DNA from 2 places in the Rahnella sp. CFA14(1/10) genome. Region 2 is predicted to be linked to the other one. Evidence: predicted binding sites of a transcription regulator. Region 2 holds the regulator's gene; the other holds the start of a gene.
What was found. Region 2 encodes CRP, which controls carbon source genes, mostly activating them, when cyclic AMP is high. Its sites were predicted from a motif close to ATGTGANNNNNNTCACAT; they were not measured.
Positions count from the first base shown of each region.

Region 1: yrbN (protein YrbN) is a predicted target of CRP. The motif match lies at 4,085-4,102, and genes of this name have one in related genera.

Region 1 is NZ_SEWS01000007.1:226,567-231,991, reverse strand. Features, by position in the region: gene truB (tRNA pseudouridine(55) synthase TruB) at 1-190, shown strand, start outside; gene rpsO (30S ribosomal protein S15) at 313-582, shown strand; gene pnp (polyribonucleotide nucleotidyltransferase) at 856-2,979, shown strand; gene nlpI (lipoprotein NlpI) at 3,109-3,993, shown strand; gene yrbN (protein YrbN) at 4,109-4,189, shown strand; gene EVX52_RS15645 (DEAD/DEAH family ATP-dependent RNA helicase) at 4,179-5,425, shown strand, end outside.
Region 2 is NZ_SEWS01000006.1:14,819-20,243, forward strand. Features, by position in the region: gene EVX52_RS13075 (phosphoribulokinase) at 1-795, shown strand, start outside; gene EVX52_RS13080 (OsmC family protein) at 799-1,206, opposite strand; gene crp (cAMP-activated global transcriptional regulator CRP) at 1,569-2,201, shown strand; gene EVX52_RS13090 (YccS/YhfK family putative transporter) at 2,263-4,338, shown strand; gene EVX52_RS13095 (aspartate aminotransferase family protein) at 4,577-5,425, opposite strand, start outside.

The DNA.
Region 1 (5,425 bases), on a different contig from region 2:
GGAAGTGAACCTGTTACCTATGGTGGCCGGATATGTCAAACAGGGCCAACCTGTTCAGGCATCAGGTGCGCCCGTCAGCGGTATGGTTCGCATCACTGAAGGCGAAGAACGTAAGTTTATCGGTGTAGGAGAAATTGATGATGAGGGTCGTATTGCACCTCGTCGTCTGGTTGTTGAATACACCGATTAAGCGCTTTCTGCTTACCTTGCGATCATATATAGCAAAGGGTAGAATAGCGCAGCTTATGCATTGGGTTGCTGAATTAGAGATCGGCACCCGTTTAATTATCTATAATATTTTGGAGTAAGATTATGTCTCTAAGCGTTGAAGCTAAGGCTCAGATCGTTTCCGACTTCGGTCGCGGCACTAACGACAGTGGTTCTACCGAAGTTCAGGTTGCTCTGCTGACTGCTCAAATTAACCATCTGCAAGGTCACTTTGCAGAACACAAAAAAGATCACCACAGCCGTCGTGGTCTGCTGCGTATGGTTTCTCAGCGTCGTAAACTGCTGGACTACCTGAAGCGTAAAGATGTAGCACGTTACACCAGCCTGATCGAACGTCTGGGTCTGCGTCGCTAATCAAGCGAGTTTCAGTGTAAAGGGGCCAATAGGCCCCTTTATTCTAGGAAGCGCAGCCAAATCAGGGTACTGTATGGCTGCGGTTTCTACTGTTATTCTAAGAACATGAACTTCCGTTACAGATGTTTTCGCGCGGCTAATGAGAGACTTTATTACCACATTGCCAGGTATATAAGGATTGTCATTAGTCGCGAGAATGTAGTGAGAAGCTCGGATATTTATCGGCGTGAACTGCTGTCATAACAGCTGCGCGTCATACAAAAGGATATTACATTGCTTAATCCGACTATTCGTAAATTCCAATACGGCCAGCACACCGTTACGCTGGAAACCGGCATGATGGCTCGTCAGGCTACTGCCGCTGTTATGGTTAGCATGGACGATACTGCGGTATTCGTGACCGTTGTTGGCCAGAAAAAAGCTAAACCAGGTCAGAGTTTCTTCCCGCTGACGGTTAACTATCAGGAGCGTACTTACGCTGCTGGTCGTATCCCGGGCAGCTTCTTCCGTCGCGAAGGCCGTCCAAGCGAAGGCGAAACACTGACCTCACGTCTGATTGACCGCCCGATTCGCCCGCTGTTCCCGGACTCCTTCCTGAATGAAGTTCAGGTTATCGCGACTGTGGTTTCCCTGAACCCACAAGTTAACCCTGACATCGTTGCGATGATCGGTGCATCTGCTGCCCTGAGCCTGTCTGGTATTCCATTCAATGGCCCGATCGGTGCGGCACGCGTTGGTTATATCAACGACCAGTATGTTCTGAACCCAACCGCTGATGAGCTGAAAACAAGCCGTCTGGATCTGGTTGTGGCAGGTACTCAGGGCGCGGTTCTGATGGTTGAATCTGAAGCTGAAGTACTGAGTGAAGATCAGATGCTGGGCGCGGTCGTCTTTGGCCACGAACAACAACAAATTGTTATCGACAACATCAACTCATTGGTTGCTGAAGCCGGTAAGCCAAAATGGGACTGGCAGCCAGAAGCCGTTAACGCTGAGCTGCATGCTCGCGTCGCTGCACTGTCTGAATCCCGTCTGGGTGATGCGTACCTGATCACCGAGAAGCAAGAACGTTACAACCAGATCAATGTCATCAAAGCTGACGTTGTTCAGGCTCTGCAAGCTGAAGACGAATCCCTGGATGCTGGCGAAATTTCTGACATCCTGGGCAGCATCGAGAAGAATGTGGTTCGTAGCCGTGTGCTGCGTGGCGAGCCGCGTATCGATGGTCGCGAAAAAGACATGATCCGTGGTCTGGATGTGCGTACTGGCGTTCTGCCACGTACCCATGGTTCTGCTCTGTTCACCCGTGGTGAAACTCAGGCGCTGGTGACTGCAACGCTGGGTACTGCCCGTGATGCACAGAACCTGGATGAGCTGATGGGCGAAAAAACTGACAGCTTCCTGTTCCATTACAACTTCCCTCCGTACTCAGTCGGTGAGACCGGGATGGTGGGCTCGCCAAAACGCCGTGAGATTGGCCATGGCCGTCTTGCTAAACGTGGCGTGCTGGCGATGATGCCAAAACCAGAAGACTTCCCGTACACCGTGCGTGTGGTTTCTGAAATCACTGAATCCAACGGTTCATCCTCAATGGCTTCTGTTTGCGGCGCATCTCTGGCCCTGATGGATGCAGGTGTTCCGATTAAGGCCGCTGTTGCCGGTATCGCAATGGGTCTGGTTAAAGAAGGCGAAAGCTTTATCGTTCTGTCCGACATTCTGGGTGACGAAGATCATCTGGGCGACATGGACTTTAAAGTGGCCGGTAGCCGCGACGGTATCACCGCGCTGCAGATGGACATTAAAATCGAAGGTATCACCCGCGAAATCATGCAGGTGGCTCTGAACCAGGCTAAGGGTGCGCGTCTGCATATCCTGGGCGTGATGGAACAGGCTATCAGCACTCCACGTGGCGATATCTCTCAGTTTGCTCCGCGTATTCACACCATCAAGATCAGCCCGGACAAAATTAAGGACGTGATCGGTAAAGGTGGTTCTGTGATCCGTGCGCTGACCGAAGAAACCGGCACCACGATCGAAATCGAAGATGACGGTACTGTGAAAATCGCAGCAACCGACGGCGAGAAAGCGAAATACGCTATTCGTCGTATCGAAGAGATCACTGCTGAAATCGAAGTGGGTCGTATCTATCAGGGTAAAGTGACCCGTATCGTAGACTTTGGCGCATTTGTTGCCATCGGCGGCGGTAAAGAAGGTCTGGTGCATATTTCTCAAATCGCTGACAAGCGTGTAGAGAAAGTGACTGATTACCTGCAGATGGGCCAGGAAGTTCCGGTTAAAGTTCTCGAAGTTGACCGTCAGGGTCGTGTGCGTCTGAGCATCAAAGAAGCTACCGCACCTACTCAGGACGAAACAACTGAGCAACCTGCAGCAGAATAATCTGTAACAGAAGTTTTACAGCTCCTTTCCATCTGGAAAGGAGCTGTTCGTCTCACGGACGCAGGACGCGTTTGTGTTAAGCAAGCGGATGACAGGATGTTCATCCAATGTTTGTCTCCGGGAGTAGAAATGAAGCCTTTCTTGCGCTGGTGTTATGTTGCGACAGCACTTATGTTGGCAGGATGCAGCAACCATGATTGGCGTAAAAATGAAGTTCTGGCGATTCCGTTGCAACCGACGTTGCAGCAGGAAGTCATCCTGGCACGCATGGAACAAATACTTGCCAGTCGGTCATTAACCGATGATGAGAGAGCACAGCTATTATATGAGCGCGGTGTGCTGTATGATAGTCTCGGGCTAAGAGCACTGGCGCGAAATGATTTTTCACAAGCGCTGTCTATTCGTCCTGATATGCCAGAAGTTTTTAACTACCTGGGGATTTACTTAACGCAGGCAGGCAATTTCGATGCTGCCTATGAAGCGTTTGATTCTGTACTAGAGCTTGATCCAACTTACAACTACGCGCGTTTGAACCGAGGTATCGCACTGTATTACGGTGGCCGATTCTCGTTAGCGCAGGATGATCTGCAGGCGTTTTATCGAGACGATCCAAATGATCCCTTCCGTTCGTTATGGCTTTATCTTGCGGAGCGAGAAATCAATCCGAAGGATGCCGAGGTAGCGCTTCAACAGCGTTATGACAAAGCGGACAGAGGGCAATGGGGATGGAATATCGTCGAATTCTACCTGGGCAAAATCAGCGAATCTACGCTGATGGAACGCCTCAAGGCAGAAGCAACGGATAACACTTCGCTCGCTGAGCATCTCAGTGAAACTGACTTCTATTTAGGTAAACATTACCTAAGTCTGGGGGACAAGAACAGCGCTGCGGCACTGTTCAAACTGACGGTAGCTAACAACGTTCATAACTTTGTTGAGCACCGCTATGCATTGTTGGAATTGGCGCTTTTGGGCCATGAGCAAGACGACCTATCAGAATCGGACCAGCAATAGCTGACGACACCAATCAGCCTTTTAAATCATGGTATTTACCATTTTTTAGCGCCTTTACGGGCGAGGGTTGCTTTGTTCGTTTTATAATCTAATTTGAGCCGGTTCACACTTTTCAATGAAAATGACTGAAAATTTTCTCGACGAGTTATGTAGACTGGCTGCCATTATTAATGAGGCACGTGTACATGACTACTGAGCTTGAAACCTCTTTTGCTGACCTGGGGCTGTCTGCTCCGATCATTTCTGCCCTGACTGATTTGGGCTACGAAAAACCTTCACCAATCCAGGCTGAGTGTATTCCTCACCTGTTAAATGGCCGCGACGTTCTGGGCATGGCTCAGACAGGTTCCGGTAAAACAGCCGCATTCTCTTTACCGCTGCTGCATAACATTGATGCTTCACTGAAAGCACCACAAATTCTTGTTCTGGCCCCGACCCGCGAACTGGCGGTTCAGGTTGCTGAAGCAATGACCGATTTTTCTAAACACATGCATGGCGTGAATGTGGTTGCCCTTTATGGCGGCCAGCGCTATGACGTCCAGTTGCGCGCTCTGCGTCAGGGACCACAAGTTGTTGTGGGTACTCCGGGTCGTCTGCTGGACCATCTGAAACGTGGCACGCTGAACCTCTCTAACCTGAGCGGCCTGGTGCTGGACGAAGCTGATGAAATGCTGCGTATGGGCTTCATCGAAGACGTCGAAACCATCATGGCGCAGATCCCGGCTGAACATCAGACCGCGTTGTTCTCTGCAACCATGCCAGAAGCTATCCGTCGTATTACCCGTCGCTTCATGAAAGATCCTCAGGAAGTGCGTATCCAGTCAAGCTTGACCACGCGCCCTGATATCAGCCAGAGCTACTGGTCTGTTTACGGTCTGCGTAAAAACGAAGCATTGGTACGTTTCCTGGAAGCAGAAGATTTTGATGCGGCGATTATCTTCGTACGTACCAAAAACGCGACGCTGGAAGTGGCTGAAGCACTTGAACGTAGCGGCTACAGCAGCGCTGCGCTGAACGGTGACATGAACCAGGCCCTGCGCGAGCAGACTCTGGAACGTCTGAAAGATGGCCGTCTGGACATTCTGATCGCAACCGACGTGGCAGCACGTGGTCTCGACGTAGAACGTATCAGCCTGGTGGTTAACTACGACATCCCGATGGACTCAGAATCTTACGTTCACCGTATCGGTCGTACCGGCCGTGCAGGCCGTGCAGGTCGCGCACTGTTGTTCGTTGAGAACCGTGAGCGTCGTCTGCTGCGTAACATTGAACGCACCATGAAGCTGACCATTCCGGAAGTTGAAATCCCAACTGCAGAAGTTCTGGGCGAGCGTCGTCTGGCTAAGTTTGCAGCGAAAGTTCAGCAACAACTGGAAAGTAGCGATCTGGATCAATACCGTGCGCTGCTGGCAAAACTGCAACCTGCAGAAGA
Region 2 (5,425 bases):
CGTAAAATATTTCAACAGCTTGGCTTACGCGCTGCGGAGCTGGAAGGCGACAGTTTTCACCATTTCACCCGTCCTGAAATGGATGCGGCGATCCGTAAGGCACGCGATCTCGGGCGCCACATCAGTTATTTCGGGCCGGAAGCCAATGACTTTGGTTTGCTGGAAAAAAGCTTTATCGAATATGGCAAAACCGGCACCGGCCGTTCACGTAAGTATTTGCATACTTATGACGAAGCGGTTCCCTATAATCAGGTGCCGGGCACGTTTACGCCATGGCAGGCGTTGCCGGAACCAACGGATATCTTATTCTATGAAGGCCTGCACGGCGGTGTAGTGACAGACAAAATTGATGTCGCCGCCCAGGTCGATTTGCTGGTCGGCGTTGTGCCTATCGTTAACCTGGAGTGGATCCAGAAACTGGTGCGCGATACCGGGGAGCGTGGCCATTCACGTGAAGCAGTGATGGATTCCGTCGTGCGTTCGATGGATGATTATATCAGCTACATTACGCCGCAGTTTTCCCGCACCCACATCAACTTCCAGCGTGTGCCGACTATCGACACCTCAAACCCGTTCGCAGCAAAAGCCATTCCGTCACTGGATGAAAGCTTTGTGGTGATCCATTTCCAGGGACTGGACGACATCGATTTCCCCTATCTGCTGGCAATGTTGCAGGGGTCATTTATCTCGCACATCAAAACGCTGGTGGTACCAGGTGGGAAAATGGGGCTGGCAATGGAGCTGATCATGGCGCCACTGGTGCAGCGCCTGATGGAAGGTAAGAAAATCGAGTAAACTTTATTCCGCTGCAATCACTTCAAAGCTGTGGGTGATGGTGGCCGCTTTACCCAACATCAGAGACACTGAACAGTATTTTTCGGCAGAAAGGCTGACCGCACGTTCAACAATCTTATCGGTCAGATCCTTACCGGTGACGATAAAATGCAGATTGATATGCGTGAACAGACGCGGCGCTTCTTCGCGGCGTTGTGAAGTCAGCTTCACTTCACAATCACGCACGTCATTACGGCCTTTCTGTAAAATAGATACCACGTCAATTGCACTGCAGCCGCCTGCGGACATCAGTAACATTTCCATCGGGCTTGGGGCTTTATCGCCCGCGTTACCATCCATTGAAATCTGATGACCCGACGCTGACTCACCTAAAAAGGTCAGCCCTTCAACCCATTTGACACGTGCGTGCATGAACTATTCTCCCGGTGAATAAACTTTTAGAAATCTGCTCTCAGAGTACCCTTTAGACCAAAATCTGGCAACGTAACCCGATCGCCATCATGCTGAAGCGAGACAACAGAAGACAGCATCTCAAACCTGTGCTACAAACAAAGCCGAAACATACTTTCCAGTAAATTGCGGTGACGGTTTTTGCGGTTTAAGAACAGAACCCACGGTGTTAACAGCAATAAACAGGCTGTTGCACTCCGACATCCGCTTGCAGCATTTCTGGGGAGTTATATGCTGAAAGGGCGCTTTGGATTTGAAGTGCCATACAGGGAACTCTGAGCCCTGTGATTTTGGGCAGCGATAACAACAGAGGATAATAGCTAATGGTTCTCGGCAAGCCACAAACAGACCCGACTCTTGAATGGTTCCTGTCTCACTGTCATATACATAAGTATCCTTCTAAAAGTACGCTGATTCACCAGGGTGAAAAAGCCGAAACGCTTTACTACATCGTGAAAGGGTCAGTTGCTGTCCTGATTAAAGATGAAGAAGGCAAGGAAATGATACTGTCCTACCTTAACCAAGGTGACTTCATCGGTGAGCTGGGACTCTTCGAAGAAGGTCAGGAACGTAGTGCCTGGGTACGTGCTAAAACTGCCTGTGAAGTGGCTGAAATTTCGTATAAAAAGTTCCGCCAGCTGATTCAGGTTAACCCGGATATTCTGATGCGTCTCTCCGCGCAGATGGCCAACCGTCTGCAAGTGACGTCAGAGAAAGTCGGCAACCTTGCCTTCCTCGACGTAACCGGTCGTATCGCTCAAACGTTGCTCAACCTGGCTAAACAGCCTGATGCAATGACCCATCCGGACGGGATGCAAATCAAGATTACCCGTCAGGAAATTGGCCAAATCGTCGGTTGTTCACGTGAAACAGTCGGACGAATCCTCAAAATGCTGGAAGATCAGAGCCTGATCTCCGCACACGGGAAAACGATTGTCGTTTACGGCACACGTTAATCCCTCGAAAATTGGCGCGGCAGAATACTGTCGCGCCTTTTTTATGGGCTAAGCTTTACCCATGACGTTATGGCGAAAACTGTTTTACCATCCTGAAGTGAATTACGCGCTGCGCCAGACGCTGGTGTTGTGCCTGCCTGTTGGCATTTGCTGGCTGTTTGGCAACTTGCAAATGGGTCTGCTGTTTTCCCTCTGCCCGGCCTGCTGTAACATCGCCGGTCTGGATACCCCGCACAAACGCTTTTTCAAACGTCTGATCGTCGGCGGTTCACTGTTTGCCGTGAGCAGCATTCTGCTGCAACTGATGCTGGAAAACTGGCACGTTCCGCTGCCGCTGATCATGCTATCGCTGGCGTTATTGCTCGGCGTTACCGGTGAAATCAGCCCGTTACATGCGCGCCTGTTACCCGGCGCGCTGGTAGCCACTATTTTCACACTGAGTATGGTCGGCGTGCGCCCGATGTGGCAGGCACCGGTGCTGTTCGCAGCAGGCACAGCCTGGTACGGGGTGTTTAACTGGGTGTGGTTTCGTATTTCGCAAGAACAGCCTATGCGCGAAACGCTCAGCCAGCTTTATCTGCAACTCGCGGATTATTTCGAGGCCAAGTACAGTCTGCTGACGCAACATACCGATCCCGAGACGGCGTTGCCGCCATTACTTACCCGTCAGCAGCAGGTTATCGACCTGATTGCCCTGCTTTATCAGCAATTACACATGCTGCCACAACACGGACATCATCATCACCATAAGCGACTGTTTCAGCTTTTTCAGGTTGCTCTCGATTTGCAGGAGCACATTACCGTCAGCCTGCATCAGCCGGAGGAAGTACAGAAACTGGTTGAGGAAAGCCATGCAGAAGCGGTAATCCGCCGCAATGCGCAGGTGATTTCCACCCGTCTTCGGGTGATTGCCGGCGATATTCTTTATCACCGTTTATCTGAGCGCTTTACCATGGCCAATGAGCTGGCTGCGCTGGAGAAAATCGCCGCGCGTAACCCGGACAATCCGGTTGGCCAGTTTTGTTATTACCATTTCAGCCGCATTGCGCGCCTGCTGCGGACCCAGCGCCCGTTATACCGGCGCGATCTGATGAGCACCCAGCCACGGCTGCCCTTCTGGACTGCGCTAAAAAGCTATCTTTCTTTCAAATCCGTGGCCCTGCGTAATGCCGCGCGTCTGGGCATTATTTTGGCGATTGGCAGCAGCCTGGGGCTGTTCTTCAATTTGCCCAAACCGTACTGGATTTTGCTGACTATCATGCTGGTCAGCCAGAACGGCTATAACGCCACTCGGGTCAGGATCCAGCACCGTGCGCTCGGTACGCTGGCAGGTTTGCTGATTGCTTCAGGATTGTTAAAACTGGCGCTACCGGAAAGCACCACGCTGCTGTGCATGCTGCTGATCACCTTGTTGTCCTATACGGTTTTACGCAAAAATTACGGGCTGGCGATGGTCGGCATGACGGTGACGGCAGTGTATACCCTGCAACTACTGGCGATGAACGGTGTGCATTTTCTGATACCACGACTGGTCGATACGCTGCTCGGCTGTGCGCTGGCCTTCGGTGGCACCCTCTGGCTATGGCCGCAATGGCAAAGCGGTTTGCTGCGCCAGAACGCGCATCAGGCGCTGGAAACGTATCAGGACGCTATCCGTCTGCTGCTTGAGGAAAACCCCGACACCGCAAAACTGGCGTATACCCGTATGCAGGTCAATCAGGCGCACAATAAGCTGTTCACTTCTTTAAACCAGGCGATGCAGGAGCCCGGCTTTAACTCGCATTATCTGGCAGACATGCGGTTATGGGTGACACACAGCCAGTTTGTGGTCGAACATATCAACGCGATGACAATCCTCGCACGCGAACATTATATGTTGCCGGAAAAACTGGCGACGGAATATTTGCAGACCTGCGAAATCGCACTGCAAAGCTGCCAGCAACGACTGCTCTATGACGGGCCGGGCAGCGAGAATAATCTGTTTAATGCGCCGGAACTTCATCCGGATATGCCGCTGACCGAAATGGAACGCCACCTGCGGCGCGTGATTTCACATCTCAGCGTAATGCATACGATCTCGTCACTGGCGTGGAAGCAACGACCACATCATGGGATCTGGCTGACGCGGCGGGCGTGAAGGGGGAGACCCCTTTCAAATCCCCCTTTTTACTGGCTTGCAGCCAGACTGCTTTTTGAAATGGAGAAACTTTCGGCTTTTCAATTGCCGTGATCGCTTAACTCACCGCGCCGAAACCGACCAAAGAGGGCTAGTCATAGCCCTCTTTGGTCGGTTTCGGCGCAAGAGACCATGTGATAAATGTTAGTGGGAAACCGAAATTTTCTCGATCAAGCGTTTAAAGACGGGGCCGTGGGGATCACCCCCCACAAACTTTCCCCACCGCCTTCTCAAACCTTTCCATCCCTTCGCTGATGTCAGCGAAATCAATCACCAGTGAAGGCGCAAACCGCATCACGTTTGGTCCGGCGACCAGCATCATCAGCCCGGCTTCTGCGGCTGCGGCATGGAATTCTCCGGCACGGTTTTTATACGCATCGGCAAGCTCGGCGCCGATCAGCAGCCCCTGACCACGGAACTCGTTGAAGATGTGATATTTCTGATTGATGGCATCCAGCGCGCTGATGAATTTCTCGCGGCGTTCGTTGATGCCAGCCAGTACGTCAGGTGTATTGATGATATCCAGCGCAGCTTCAGCCACCGCACAGGCCAGCGGGTTGCCGCCGTAGGTGGTGCCGTGTTTGCCCGGCTCCATAACGGAAGCCACTTCTTCAGTTGCCAGCATGGCACTGACCGGGAAACCGCCGCCGAGCGCTTTGGCTGTGGTCAGAATATCGGGCGTCACGCCGTAGTGCATATAGCTGAACAGCTTGCCGCTGCGTCCCATACCGCTTTGTACTTCATCCAGAACCAGCAGCGCCTGATGTTTGTCACAAAGCTCGCGCAGGCCTTGCAGAAACGCCTGGGTAGCGGGGGTAACGCCGCCCTCCCCCTGCACCGGCTCAACCACAATGGCGCAGGTGTGGTCGTCGATCACCGCCTTTACGGCATCCAGATCGTTGAACGGCACATGCACAATGTCAGCGGGTTTCGGGCCGAAGCCGTCGGAGTATTTCGGCTGGCCACCCACGGAAACTGTGAACAACGTGCGACCATGGAAGGCGTTATGGAAAGCGATGATCTTACTTTTGTACGGGCTGTGACGGTG